Regions from separate parts of the Dysosmobacter sp. Sow4_B12 genome, predicted to be linked through region 2. Evidence: riboswitches for the same ligand, from Rfam matches in the RefSeq annotation. Region 2 holds a riboswitch; the other holds the start of a gene.
The links. Region 2 has a riboswitch for magnesium ahead of mgtE (magnesium transporter). Riboswitches for the same ligand answer to the same signal wherever they lie in the genome.
Positions count from the first base shown of each region.

Region 1 (7,326 bases), on a different contig from region 2:
GCCGTCATGCCCACCGGAGCGGGAAAGTCTGTGTGCTACCAGGTCCCGGCCCTGCTGCTGCCGGGAATCACCATCGTGGTCTCGCCCCTGGTGTCCCTTATGCGGGACCAGGTGACGGCTCTGGTGCAGATGGGGGTGCCGGCAGCCTATCTCAACAGCAGCCTCACCTTTCGCCAGTATCTGCTGGCCTTGGACCGGGCCAAGGCCGGGCGGTACAAGATCATCTACGTGGCGCCGGAGCGGCTGGAAACAGAGGGATTCCGGGCCTTTGCGGAAACGGCGGACATCTCCCTGGTGGCGGTGGACGAGGCTCACTGCATCTCCCAGTGGGGCCAGGATTTCCGCCCGTCTTATTTAAACATCCCCGCCTTTGTGAACGCCCTGCCCAAGCGGCCGCCGGTGGGGGCCTTTACCGCCACCGCCACGCCGGATGTGCGGTCGGACATTCTGAAGCTGCTGGAGCTGAGATCACCGCTGTCCGTCACTACCGGCTTTGACCGGGAGAACCTGTATTTCGAGGTGCGCCAGCCCTCCGGCAAGAGGGCGGCGCTTTTGGAGCTGGTGCGCAGCCGGCCCGGCAAGTGCGGCATCGTGTACTGCGCCACCCGGAAGACTGTGGAGGAGGTCTGCGATTTTCTGCGGGAGGAGGGCATCGCCGCCACCCGCTACCACGCGGGACTGGAGCCGGAGGAGCGTCTGCAAAACCAGGAGGATTTCCTCTATGACCGGGCGGCGGTCATGGTGGCCACCAACGCCTTCGGCATGGGCATCGACAAGTCCGATGTCCGCTATGTCATCCACTACAACATGCCCAAGGACATGGAGAGCTATTACCAGGAGGCCGGCCGGGCCGGCCGGGACGGCGCTCCCTCCAGCTGCATCCTGCTGTACAGCAGCCAGGACGTGCGGACGGCCCAGTACCTCATCGAGCACAGTGAGCCCCGGGAGGATCTGGACGCCGTGACGGCGGCCCGTCTGCGGGAGCGGGACAGGGAGCGCCTGCGGCAGATGACGGGCTACTGCCAGACCCGCCACTGCCTGCGGCAGTACATCCTGCAGTATTTCGGGGAATCCGCTCCGGACTACTGCGGCACCTGCTATAACTGCCTGCATAACTTTGAGGAGGTGGACATCTCCCGGGAAGCGAAGCTCATCGTCCGCTGCATCGCGGAGACAGGCCAATGCTTCGGCGCCGGCGTCATCGCGGAGACCCTCTGCGGCGCTGTGACGGACAAGGTCCGCAAGTACCACATGGACCGGGAGGCCACCTACGGTGCTTTAAAGGAACTGACCCAGGCAGAGGTCCGGGAGCGCATCCGCTGCCTGCTGGAGGCGGGGGTGCTGGAGGCCAGTGCCGGTCCCTATCCCGTGCTGCGGCTGACGGAGAAGGCGGAGGACGTGGTGTACGGCGCCGCGCCGCTGCTGATGCGGTCCGACCGGGAGAAACTGCCTGCCTCCCGTCCCATCCCTATGGAGCTGGAGGGGGAGGACGCGGAGCTGTTCCGGCATTTGCGGAGCCTGCGGGCCAGGACCGCCCGGTTCCAGGGCATCCCGGCCTATATGGTGTTCAGCGACAAGACCTTGCGGGAGATGGCGGTCCGCCGTCCCGCCACCATGGCGGAGCTGCGGGCCGTGGGCGGCGTGGGCAGCGCCAAGGCGGAGCGGTATGGAAAACAGTTCTTGGAGGAGATCCGAAAGTTTTAAAACGGCTGTGGGTTGACAGCGGGAGAAAATTCGGATATAGTGTTTTTACAATCAAAATGCGTCCGGTAGGTAAGGCTACCGCAGGGATATGGATCGCTGCCGCAAAGTGATGGAGACATCACGCGATGGTTTGAACAGGGCTTGTCGAAAGCAAGGCATGACCTAATGCGATTTCACCGCCCGGCGAAGCTGAAGCTTGAACGGTGGCAGGTCAAAGACAGCGCAGAAGCAAGACGCATGCCCACCGTTGGGGCATGCGTCTTTTTGATTGATGTTAAGAACAAGTGAGGTGAACGAGATGGACGCGGGCAGTCGAAGGCCAGACAACTGGAAAGCCCTTGACCGGAACAGCCGTCAGGACAGTCTGCCCCCAGGCGTCTGTCCCGGTTAGGCGCGGTTTGTCCGGCCTCCCTGTCGAATGGAGCTGCGGCTCCCGGAAAACAAGGAGGTACGATCATGCTGAAAAACGAGAAGCTGTTTGAATCTGTCCGCCCCGTGGGGGAGGACACTGTGGCTGTCATCATGTGGACGGAGCCGGTGGTACTGCCGCCCCGCTGCCGGGTGAACGAGGCCATTGAGCGCATCCGCCAGGTGGGCCTGCCGGATGCCAATATGAACCACTGCTATGTGGTGGGGGAGGATTACACCCTCCTGGGCCAGGTGGCGCTGCGGGACCTGCTGCTGACCCGGGGCGGCATCCTGGTGGAGAGCGTCATGTCCCACCCCTTTGTCACCCTCCAGCCGGAGGATGACCAGGAGCTGGCCGCCCAGCTGATGGAGGAGTACGATCTGCTGGAGTTGCCGGTGGTAAACGGAGAGAACCGCCTGGTGGGCGTGGTCACCGCTGACGACGCCATGGCGGTTTTGCAGGAGGAGGCCACGGAAGATATGGAGCGCATGGCCGCCATGATGCCCTCGGAAAAGCCGTACCTGGAGAGCAAGGCGGCCCGGCTCTTCCTGGACCGCATCCCCTGGCTTTTGCTGCTGATGCTCTCCGCCACGCTCACCGGCGGCATCATTTCCCACTTTGAGGATGCGCTGGCCGCCCAGGTGGCCTTGACCGCCTTTATCCCCATGCTGATGGACACCGGCGGCAACTGCGGCAGCCAGTCCTCGGTGACTGTCATCCGTGGCTTATCCCTGGGCCAGGTCCGCTTTGCCGACTGGCTGCGGGTCCTGTGGAAGGAGCTGCGGGTCAGCGGCCTGTGCGCCCTGGCGCTGGCGGCGGTGAATTTTCTTCGGCTGCTGGTGATGAGCAGCGTCGGCACCGCTGTGGCGGCTACCGTCAGCTTGACGCTGGCGGTCACAGTCATCCTGGCGGACCTGGTGGGCGGACTGCTGCCCATCCTGGCCAAGAGATTGGGCTTTGACCCGGCGGTGATGGCAAGCCCCCTCATCACCACGGTGGTGGACGCCCTGTCCCTGCTGGTCTATTTCCAGATGGCCTCCTGGCTGTTGGGGATTTAGCGGAAAAAAGCGCGGGAGGCACGGCGGTTACAGACGTATGGAAACGGGCAAGTCAAGCGCCGGGAAAAGAAATGAAAAAAATTTACAAATTCGCAAGACAGTCCATAGGCGGTTGATGTATAATAAAAGCCAGCTATCAGCCAGTGGCTTGTCCGTTGGCTGAAGTATCCAGGAACGGAGGAATCAAGTCAAAATGAAAGGCATTGTAAAGCAGAAGCTGACGGCGTGTGTGCTGGCGGCGGCTCTGGTGGTGGGCATGGTCCCGGCGGCGTCGGCGGCCTCCAGCGACATCATCTATGAAGTGGACCCCGGAGAGGAAGTGGTCTTTGACCGCGCGGACTTCAAAGAGTTCTACGAGGATGAGTGCGACGACACCTTCCGGTATGTGACCTTTGAGGCCGACAGCTCCTACAAGTCCTCCAACGGCGTTTTGTATTACGCCTACGACGAAAAGGACGAGGAATCCTTTACCAAGAGCGACCTGGAGGATTACGACTTTTATTACAGCAAAAGCTCCTACGGCGACTACCCTCTCAACAAGCTGTCCTTCGTGGCGGATGACGATGCCGACGGCGGCAAGGTGACGCTGGAGTTCCGCGCCTGGGGCGATGACGATTACGCCGACGGCGTGCTGGAGATCCGGCTCGGCGAGGCGGATACCAAGAGCAGCAGTAGCAGTAAGGGCGACATCACCTATGATGTGGACCCCGGAGAGGAAGTGGTCTTTGACCGCGCTGACTTCAAAGAGTTCTACGAGGACGAGTGCGATGACACCTTCCTGTATGTGACCTTCTATCCCGACAGCTCCTATAAGACCGCCAACGGTGTTTTGTATTACGCCTATGACGAAAAGGACGAGGAATCCTTCAGCAAGAGCGACCTGGAGGATTACGACTTCTATTACAGCAAGAGCGCCTACGGCGACTATCCCCTCAACAAGCTGTCCTTCGTGGCGGACGACGACGCCGACGGCAGCACGGTGACACTGGAGTTCCGCGCTTGCGGCGAGGATGATTACGCTGACGGCGTGCTGAAGATCCGCATCGGCAAAGTGAGCTCCAGCAGTAGCAGCAGTAGCAGTAAGGGCGACATCACTTATGATGTGGACGCCGGTGACGAGGTGGCCTTTGACCGCTCGGACTTCAAGGAGTTTTACGAGGACGAGTGTGACGATACCTTCCGGTATGTGACCTTCTATCCCGACAGCTCCTATAAGACCTCCAACGGTGTGCTGTATTACGATTATGATGAAAAGGGAGAGGAATCCTTCAGCAAGAGCGAACTGGAGGACTACGATTTCTATTACAGCAGCGACGATTACGGCGACTATCCCATCAAGGGTCTTTCCTTCGTGGCGGACGATGACGCCGATGGCAGCACGGTGACGATGAAGTTCCGTGCCTGCGGCGACGACGATTACGCCGACGGCAAGCTGGTCATCCGCATCGGCGAGGCGGATTCCGGCTCTTCCTCTGATGGCGCCGCCGCAGGCGACATCATCTACCGCATCACCTCCGGCAATTCCGTCCAGCTGAACGCCAACGACTTTGCCCGCTTCATGAAGAAAACGCGCCCCGGCAGCACGCTGGCGTATGTGCGCATCACGGATGCGCCTGCCGTGGGCAGCCTGTACTATAACTTCTTTGGCGCCAGTTCCTACGGGACCTCTTCGGAGCGGATCACAGACTCCACCTGCAAGAGCATTTCCCTGTATTTCAGCCCCTCTTCCAAGAGTGATTACGCTCTTAGTGAGCTGACCTACATCCCCGGCGGCAGCAACTATTGCGAGGAGATCCCCTTCACCGCGTACAGCACGGACGGCGGCTCCGCCTCCGGCAGCGTTCTCATCAGCGTTACCTCCAAGAGCATGTCCGAAATCTACGGCACCACCACCTCCGGTAGCTCCGTGACCTTCCCGGCGGCATCCATCTCCATCGCGGTGGCCGGCGCCACCGGTGACGGCGTTGACTGCATCCAGCTTTTGCAGCTGCCCGCCTCCTCCAAGGGCACCGTGTATGCCGGCTCCAGCAAGAAGGCCACCACCACGAGCCTGTACAGCTATTCGGAAATCAGCTCTTTGCAGTTCGTGCCCGCCAGTGGCTTCACCGGCTCTGTGGAGATCCCCTATGTGGCCTACGGCAGCAGCGGCAGCCCTGTGGCCAGCGGTGTGTTCTCCATCGGCGTGGTGAACAAGGTCAAGACCTTCTCTGATGTCACCTCCGCCACCTGGTGCTATAAGTACGTGACGGAGCTGTCTGATGCCGGCGTTATCGACGGTTACAGCAACGGCACCTTCCAGCCCAACAAGTCGGTCACCTGGGGACAGGCGCTGAAGCTCATTATGCTGGCCGCCGGATACCAGACCCAGGCGCCCACGGACTCCAACGTGTTCAGCGGCTATCTGGCCGCCGCGAAGGCTGACGGCCTGGTCAGCGGCAGCGTGAACCTGAACGCCGCCATCACCCGCCAGCAGATGGCGCAGCTGGCCGCCAAGGCCCTGGGCTTGAGCATCTCCGACCTGTCCAGCGTGAATCCCTTCACGGACACCTCCGACCCCTATGTGCGGGCGCTGAACGCCGCCGGTATCGTGGAGGGCTATTTCTCCAACGGCACCAGCACCTTCAAGCCCAACAACACCTTGACCCGGGGCCAGATCTCCGCCATCGTCTGGCGGATGCAGCAGTACCGGGAGTGACCGCTTCCGTCTCGGCAAGTAAAGTCCCGGGGGACGACGCAAGTCATGCCCCGGGACTTTTATGTTGATTTCTGAAAAAGACCGCTTACCTGCGGACAAAGGCACCGTAGGGTTTTGCGTCCAGCCGCGTCTGGCAGCCCATCTTCCCGGCCATATGCCCCATAAAGAGACGCTGAACGGGCTGTCCGATGAGGCGGAACATTCGAATTTGGGCTTTTGGCAGATATTCCGGGCCGGCAAAGCGGTTCACAGCGGCCTTGTCGAAATACCCGGTCCGGGCGTAATACCGGCCCATCTCCGTGAAGGGAACTAGCAGCTTCCGGCGGTTTTTGTCGTTCATAAGGCTGAGACCGAAAATGTCGCCCTTGATGAGCGTGCCGCCGTAAGAGCATCCCAGCTGCGCGGGCAAGGTCTCCAGATACTTCTCACAGCACCGGCTCTGGGAGGCCTCCGGGAAGCCGCCCTGCAGCAAAAACGCCAGCTTTGTGCCGAGGGCCGTCTTGGGCTTCAGACCCGACAAAAACTCCAGCAGGATGCCGGGAATGTTTTCCATATACAGCGGCAGGGCGATGAGAATGTTGTCATGGGCGGTGAAGGCCTGGGCCGCGGCCGCCCATTGTCCGGGGTCAGAGAGATACCAGACCTCGGTGGTGTTTCCGCTTTCTTCCTATGTAAAACCTCCGATGTGGTGCTTCTATTCTACACCACATCGGAGCTTTACACAAAATTTGGGATGGTCTCTTTTTTACTTAACTTACTTAAAGTTTTTGCTTCCTCAGTTTAGGAAGTCCTTCAGTTTCTTGCTCCTGGAGGGATGGCGCAGTTTTCTGAGGGCTTTGGCCTCGATCTGGCGGATACGCTCACGGGTGACATTGAACTCCTTGCCCACTTCCTCCAGGGTGCGGGTGCGGCCGTCCTCGATACCGAAACGCAGCTTCAAAACCTTTTCTTCCCGGGGCGTCAGCGTGGACAGTACATCCATCAACTGCTCCTTCAGCAAAGTGAAAGAGGCGGCCTCGCTGGGCTCGCTGGCACCCTCGTCGGGGATAAAGTCGCCCAGGTGGGAATCTTCCTCCTCACCGATAGGTGTCTCCAGGGAAACGGGCTCCTGGGCGATCTTTAAGATCTCGCGGACCTTCTCCACGGGCATCCCCATCTCAGCGGAGATCTCATTGGGGGTGGGATCGTGACCCAGCTCCTGGAGGAGCTGGCGGCTGACACGGATGACCTTGTTGATGGTCTCCACCATGTGGACGGGGATACGGATGGTGCGGGCCTGGTCGGCGATGGCACGTGTGATGGCCTGCCGGATCCACCAGGTGGCGTAGGTGGAGAACTTGTAGCCCTTGGTGTAGTCAAACTTCTCCACGGCCTTGATCAGACCCAGGTTGCCCTCTTGGATCAGATCCAGAAACAGCATGCCGCGGCCCACGTACCGCTTGGCGATGGAAACCACCAGA
Region 1 is NZ_JBQKKR010000014.1:15,517-22,842, reverse strand. Features, by position in the region: gene recQ (DNA helicase RecQ) at 1-1,704, shown strand, start outside; M-box (ykoK) riboswitch at 1,759-1,920, shown strand; gene mgtE (magnesium transporter) at 2,161-3,171, shown strand; gene ACTQ4R_RS11035 (S-layer homology domain-containing protein) at 3,365-5,866, shown strand; gene ACTQ4R_RS11030 (hypothetical protein) at 5,952-6,419, opposite strand; gene rpoD (RNA polymerase sigma factor RpoD) at 6,642-7,326, opposite strand, start outside.
Region 1: it holds a riboswitch for magnesium, as region 2 does, so the genes downstream of both, mgtE (magnesium transporter) here and mgtE (magnesium transporter) in region 2, are expected to answer to the same signal.

Region 2 (7,326 bases):
TGGGCGCCCACCTTGCCGGCGGAGACGCAGATGGTATCGTACAGGACGGCCGTTTCGTGGAACACCGTGGGGAACTGCTTCTTCATCCCCACGGGGCTGCAGCCGCCGTGGACGTAGCCGGTGAGGGGCAGCAAGTCCTTCTGGGGCAGCATGGCGATGGACTTCTCTCCCACCGCTTTGGCGGCCTTTTTCAGGTCCAGGTTCTCCGCCACGGGGATGTCGAATACGTAGTATGCCCCGGTGCTCCCCTTGGTCACCAGGGTTTTGAACACCCGTTCCACGTCCTGTCCCAGATAGCCCGCCACGCTGACGCCGTCAATGGGACCGTCGGCAGGGTAGGTATGGGCCGTGTAGGGGATTTTTTTCTGGTCCAGGACCCGCATGACGTTTGTTTTTTCTTCCTTGTGCTTTGCCATTGTATTCATCCTCTGTTTTCCATGAGTTCTCTTTGTACATATTTGGGCAGTTTCTCCACCACCAGGCGGTGAGACGCTCCGCACAGCTCCCGCAGCAGCGCATCCGGCAGGGCGCCGTCCAAAAAGCAGGCGATCCAGGTGCGCTTGTCAGAGTAAAAGCCCGGCAGAATGTCCGGGTACTGCGCCCGCAGCAGCTCGGAGCGCTGCGGGTCGCATTTCAAGTTCACCAGGTCGTGGCCGCCGTAGGTTTTGTGCTCCGGTCCCGGAGAGCAGACGGCGGCAAACAGCTTCCCCTGGACCATGTATCGGAACCAGCCCCACTCGGGCTTGTAATCCTTCTCCGCCCCCGGAAGGGAGAGGAGGTATTCGTCCAACCATTCGTATCGCATTTATTTCTCACCCCGCAGCTCGATGATGCGGTCCCGCAGCACCGCCGCGTACTCGAACTCCAGCATCGCGTCGCGGCAAGCTCCATATCCCTCGCTTCCGGCTGCGCCGAAAGCTCTCTCATTTCGCTGCCGCTCCTTTTCCCACGCGACCCACTTCGTTGGGCTCGCGCGGGAGCCCTTCTGTTTAATTGATCTCGGAAATGAAAGAGGCTATTTCTCACCCCGCAGCTCGATGATGCGGTCCCGCAGCACCGCCGCGTACTCGAACTCCAACATCTTGCTGGCCTCTTTCATTTCCTTTTCCAGCTTGGCGATCTCCGCGGCCCGCTCCTGGTCGGTGAGCTTGCGCTTCTTCCCCTTGCCGCCGGTGCCGCTCTCCGCCGTCTTGGAAATTTCCAGCACCTCCCGGACCCCCTTGATGATGGTCTTGGGCACGATGCCGTGTTCTTGATTGAAGGCGTCCTGGATGGTGCGGCGGCGCGCTGTTTCATCCATAGCCGCCCGCATGGAGGGGGTGATCTCATCGGCGTACAGGATCACGAGGCCCTCGGCGTTTCGGGCGGCGCGGCCGATGGTCTGGATCAAGCTGGTCTCGCTGCGGAGGAAGCCCTCCTTGTCGGCGTCCAGCACCGCCACCAGGCTCACCTCCGGCAGGTCCAGGCCCTCCCGCAGGAGGTTGATGCCCACCAGCACGTCGAACTCGCCCAACCGCAGGTCCCGGATGATCTCCATCCGCTCGATGGTCTGGACGTCGGAGTGCATATACCGCACCCGGATGCCGGCGTTTTTGAAAAACTCCGTCAGATCCTCGGCCATCTTCTTGGTGAGGGTGGTCACCAGCACCCGCTCGTTCCGCTTGGCCCGGGCGTTGATCTCCTCCATGAGGTCGTCGATCTGCCCGGTGACGGGACGCACCTCCACCCGGGGGTCCAGCAGGCCCGTGGGGCGGATGACCTGCTCCACCACCTGGTCCGCCCGCTCCCGCTCATAGGGTCCCGGCGTGGCGGAGACGAACACCGCCTGGCCGATGCGCTCCTCAAACTCCTCGAACTTCAGCGGGCGGTTATCGTAGGCGCAAGGGAGGCGGAAGCCGTACTTCACCAAGGAATCCTTCCGGGCACGGTCGCCGTTGTACATGGCCCGCACTTGGGGCAGTGTTACGTGGGATTCGTCCACAAACAGCAAAAAGTCATCCGGGAAGAAGTCCAGCAGCGTCATGGGGGCGGACCCGGCGGGCCGCTCCGAAATGATGCGGGAGTAGTTCTCGATACCGGAGCAATAGCCCAGCTCCGCCATCATCTCCATATCGTACTCTGTCCGCTGGCGGATGCGCTGGGCCTCCACCAGCTGGTCGTTGTCGGTGAATACCTTCACCTGCTCCTCCAGCTCCCGGCGGATCTCGCCGATGGCCCGGTCCATTTTGCCCTTGGTGGTGACATAGTGGCTGGCGGGATAGATGGCGATGTGGTTCAGCACCCGGTTCACCGCGCCGGTCAGAGGCGTGATCTCGCTGATGCGGTCGATCTCATCCCCGAAGAACTCCACCCGGATGGCCTTGTCCTTATAGTAGGCGGGGTAGATCTCCACCGTGTCGCCCCGGACCCGGAACATGTTCCGCTCGAAGGCGATGTCGTTGCGCTCGTAGCGGATCTCCACCAGGCGCCGCAGCAGCTCGTCCCGGTCCCACTGGGCGCCTACCCGCAAAGATACCACCATTTTGGCAAAGTCATCCGGCTCGCCCAGGCCGTAGATGCAGGAGACGGAGGACACCACGATCACGTCCCGCCGCTCCAGCAGGGCGCAGGTGGCGGACAGACGCAGCCGGTCGATCTCGTCGTTGGTGGAGGCGTCCTTGGCAATGTAGGTGTCCGTATGGGGGATATAGGCCTCCGGCTGGTAATAGTCGTAATAGGACACAAAATACTCCACGGCGTTGTTGGGGAAAAACTCCTTGAACTCCGCGCACAGCTGGGCCGCCAGGGTCTTGTTGTGGGCCAGCACCAGGGTGGGGCGCTGCACCTGCTCGATGACCTTGGCCATGGTGAAGGTCTTGCCGGAGCCGGTGACGCCCAGCAGCACCTGCTCCTTCAGTCCGTTTTCGATCCCCTCCGCCAGCGCCGCGATGGCCTGCGGCTGGTCGCCGGAGGGCTGGTATTCAGAAACGACTTGAAATTTTGGCATGTCGTCCTCCCAAGCAGCTTATTTGTTTGCGCATTTATGATACCATAGCCGCCTTTTGAATGCAACATATGTTCGATACTTGTTCTTCCCGCTTCGGCAAAAGCCGGGGCGGTTCAAAGCAGATACCCGCTGTCGGCCATGGACACGAAGTCGTTGTCCGCCACGATGATGTGGTCCGCCAGCTGGACGCCGATGCTCTGCAATGCTGATTTTGCCCGGTCTGTGGCAACATAGTCATCCGGCGAGGGCAGCGCCACGCCGCTGGGGTGGTTGTGGGAGAGGATCACGGCGCTGGCGGAGGTCAGCAGTGCCTGCTCCAACAGCCGGCGGATGTCCAGCCCGGCGGAGGAGATGCCGCCCTCCCCCAGGTGACGGCAGGCGATGAGCTTGCCCTTCCGGTCCAGGTACAGGGCGTAGACCACCTCATGGGTCTCGCCGACGAACCGCTCCAGAAGATACGCGCCGGCCCGCTCCGAAGAGTTGAGGACCGTCTCCTGCTCCGCCTCCGCCAGCCGGGCCTTGCGGTACAGCTGGGGCACCAGCTTCAAAAGCACCGCGGCGTTTTCCCCGATGCCGTCCACCTTCTCGAGGTCCTCCGCCGGGGCGGCCAGCACCGCCGGCAGGGAGCCGTACCGCTCCATGAGGGCGTGGGCGATGGGGTTGGTGTCCCGCCGGGGGATGGCGTAATACAGCAGCAGCTCCAGGGCCTCATGGTCCGCGAAATGGTCCAGTCCGCCGCTTAAAAAGCGCTGCCGCATCTTCTCTCTGTGTCCGTCGTGAATACCCATGCGCGCCTCCCGCCCTTCCTCCAAGCCGCAATTTCTTCGGAATGTCCTATTATACCACGCCGCCCCACAGGCGACAAGCGGTTTTCGGGCCGGGAAATTCCAAATCAGCCGTCCTTCGGGTTGACAGCCGTAATTTTTTGGCATAATATAAACGAAGAAAACAAAAAATTACATATCGTCCGGTAGGTAAGGCTACCACAGGGATATGGATCGCTGCCGCGGAGTGATGGAGACATCATGAGTTGGTTTGAACAGGCGATATCGAACACGAAGGTATCATCTAACGCGATTTCACCGCCTTGTGAGGCTAAAGCTTGAACGGTGGCGGAGGGCGCAGGTCCTCCGGGAAAGGGACATTCTCTGGTCGCACCGTTCCGGGCGAGCAGGGAATTTATTTTTTCACTGAAACCGGAAAGGAGGACGCGCGGCGTGTTTGAGCTGGAAGAAAACCGGGAAGAGCTGCTGGAGAAGATCGAGGAGTATATCGCCCGAAAACGATACGCGGACCTGCGGGACCTCCTTTTGCCCATGGAGGCGGCGGACATCGCCGCCTTGTGCGGCGAGCTGGATGAAAAGGTGGCTCTGGTTTTTCGCCTGCTGCCCAAGGAGCTGGCGGCGGAGGTATTCGTGGAGCTGGATTCCGACCAGCAGGAGCTGCTGATCCAGAGCTTTTCCAACACGGAGCTGAAGGAAGTGCTGGACGAGCTGTATCTGGACGATACCGTTGACATTGTGGAGGAGATGCCCGCCAACGTGGTCAAGCGCATCCTCAAGCACTCCGACCCGGAGATGCGCAAGAGCATCAACGAGATCCTCAAGTACCCCGACGACTCCACCGGCAGCATCATGACCACGGAGTTTGTGGACCTGAAAGAGGACATGACGGTGGAGGCCGCCCTCAAGCGCATCCGCCGCACCGGCCCCGACAAGGAAACCATCAACGTCTGCTACGTCATCGACGAGGGGCGCCACCTCATCGGCCTGCTGTCCATCCGGACGCTGCTGCTGGCGGATGACGACGACATCATCGGCGACATCATGGAGCGCAACTTCATCTCCGTCCAGACCCTGGATGACCAGGAATCCACCGCCCGGGCCTTGAGCAAATACGACTTTCTGGCCCTTCCCGTGGTGGACACGGAAAACCGTCTGGTGGGTATCGTCACCGTGGACGACGCCATGGACGTTCTGCAGGAGGAGGTCACCGAGGATATCGAGAAGATGGCCGCCATTCTGCCCTCTGACAAGCCCTATCTGAAAACCGGCCCTCTGGAGACCTGGAAGGCCCGCACCCCCTGGCTGCTGGTGCTGATGCTCTCCGCCACCTTCACCGGCATCATCCTCACCCACTTTGAAAGCGCCCTGGCCTCCTGTGCCATCCTCACCTCCTTCATCCCCATGCTCTCCGGCACCGGCGGCAACAGCGGCACCCAGGCCTCCACCGCCGTCATCCGCGCCCTGTCCCTGGGGGAGGTGCGGTTCTCGGACCTGGTCCGGGTGCTGTGGAAGGAGTTCCGGGTGTCCATCTGCTGCGGATTGTGTCTGGCGGCAGCCAACTTCATAAAAATGATGCTGGTGGACCGGTGGCTGCTCCACAACCCCACCGTCACCCCCACGGTGGCTCTGGTGGTGTGCGCCACCCTCATCGGCACGGTGATGGTGGCAAAGCTGGTGGGCTGCTCCCTGCCCATCCTGGCGGAAAAGGTGGGCTTTGACCCCGCCGTCATGGCCTCTCCCTTCATCTCCACCATTGTGGACTCCCTGTCCCTTTTGATCTACTTCCAGTTCGCCTCCCTGATTTTGGGCGTTTGAACCAAAACAACCCCCGCCAATGGGCGGGGGTTGTTTTTGCTTTTCTTATTCCGGCAGGGTCTGGACCACGCCGCGGCCGCAGTCCACGGACACCCGCAGGCCGTCCGTCAGGCGGCGGGTGGCGTCTACCGCTCCCACGATGACGGGCTTGTCCAGGGTAAGGCCCACGGTGGCGGTGTGGCAGTCGGCGCTGGCCTCCTCCGTGATGACGGCGGCGGCTTCGCGGATGTAGGGCAGCAGGGCGTTGGTGGTATAGGGCACCACCAGCACATCACCGGGGCGGAACTTCTCCGCCACATCGTCCAGCACCCGGCACACGCACAGGCGGCCGCTGGCCTTCTTGCCGCCGATGCCGGTGGCGTTGATGAGGGAGCCGCCCACCTGCTTGACGCGGATCATATTGGTGGTGCCGGCCACGCCCACGGGCACGCCGGCGGTGACCACCACCAGATCGCCGTTTTTCACGATTCCGGCCTTCTCCGCCGCCTCCACGGCAAAATCCACCAGCTCGTCAGAACTGCTGGCATAGGGCATCATGATGGCCTCCACGCCCCAGTACAGGCTCATCTGCCGGCGGACCTGCTCGTCCAGCAGCAGGGCCACCACGGTGGTCTGGGGCCGGAAGCGGCTGACCATCTGGGCGGTGACGCCCCGCTGGCTGACGGTGAGGATGGCGTCGGCGCCGATGTCCATGGCGGTGGTACAGGCGGCGTGGGCCATGGCGGTGGTGATGGACAGCCGCTCCTTGCCGGAGACCTTCAACGGCTTGGCCCGGTCGATGTTGGCCTCCGTCCGCAGGGCGATGGCGTCCATGGTGCGCACCGCCTCCACCGGGTACTTGCCCGCGGCGGTCTCGCCGGAGAGCATGATGGCGGAGGTGCCGTCGTAAATGGCGTTGGCCACGTCGGTGATCTCCGCCCGGGTGGGGCGAGGATTTTCCACCATGGAGTCCAGCATCTGGGTGGCGGTGATGACCGGCTTGCCGCAGGCCACGCACTGGGCGATCATGTCCTTTTGAATAACGGGGATCTCCGTGAAGTCGATCTCCACGCCCATGTCGCCCCGGGCCACCATGATGCCGTCGGCCACGGCCAGGATGTCCGCCAGGTTGCTGACGCCCTCCCGGTTCTCGATCTTGGCGATGATGCGGATGTGGGAGTTATTCTGGTCCAGGATCTGCCGCAGCTCCCGAATGTCCGCGGCGGTGCGGACAAAGCTGGCGGCAATATAGTCAAAGCCCTCCCGGATACCGAAGAGGATATCCTCCCGGTCCCGCTGGCTCACATAGGGCATGGACAGGCGGACGCCGGGGATATTGACGCCCTTGTTATTTTTCATGACGCCGCTGTTGAGCACCTTGCAGCGGATGGTGGTGGGCGTGGTCTCCAGCACGGTCATGCGGACCAGGCCGTCGTCCAGCAAGATGGCGTCCCCGGCCTTCACATCGCCGGGCAGGTCGTTATAGGTGATGGAGCAGCGGGTCTCGTCGCCCTCCACCTCGTTGGTGCACAGGGTAAACTCAGAGCCCTCCTTCAGCTCCACAGAGCCGTCCTTGAAGCTTTTCAGCCGCACCTCGGGGCCTTTGGTGTCCAGCATGGCGGCCACAGGCAGGTCCAGTTCCTTCCGCAGCGCCTTCAGCGTGTCCAACCGGGCCTTGTGGCCGGCGTGGTCACCGTGGGAAAAGTTGAAGCGGGCCACGTTCATGCCGGAGAGCAGCATCTCCCGCAAAACACCCTCCCG
Region 2 is NZ_JBQKKR010000011.1:53,109-60,434, forward strand. Features, by position in the region: gene ybaK (Cys-tRNA(Pro) deacylase) at 1-416, opposite strand, end outside; gene ACTQ4R_RS10040 (MmcQ/YjbR family DNA-binding protein) at 422-805, opposite strand; gene uvrB (excinuclease ABC subunit UvrB) at 1,016-2,986, opposite strand; gene ACTQ4R_RS10050 (JAB domain-containing protein) at 3,100-3,774, opposite strand; M-box (ykoK) riboswitch at 3,946-4,107, shown strand; gene mgtE (magnesium transporter) at 4,213-5,586, shown strand; gene pyk (pyruvate kinase) at 5,632-7,326, opposite strand, start outside.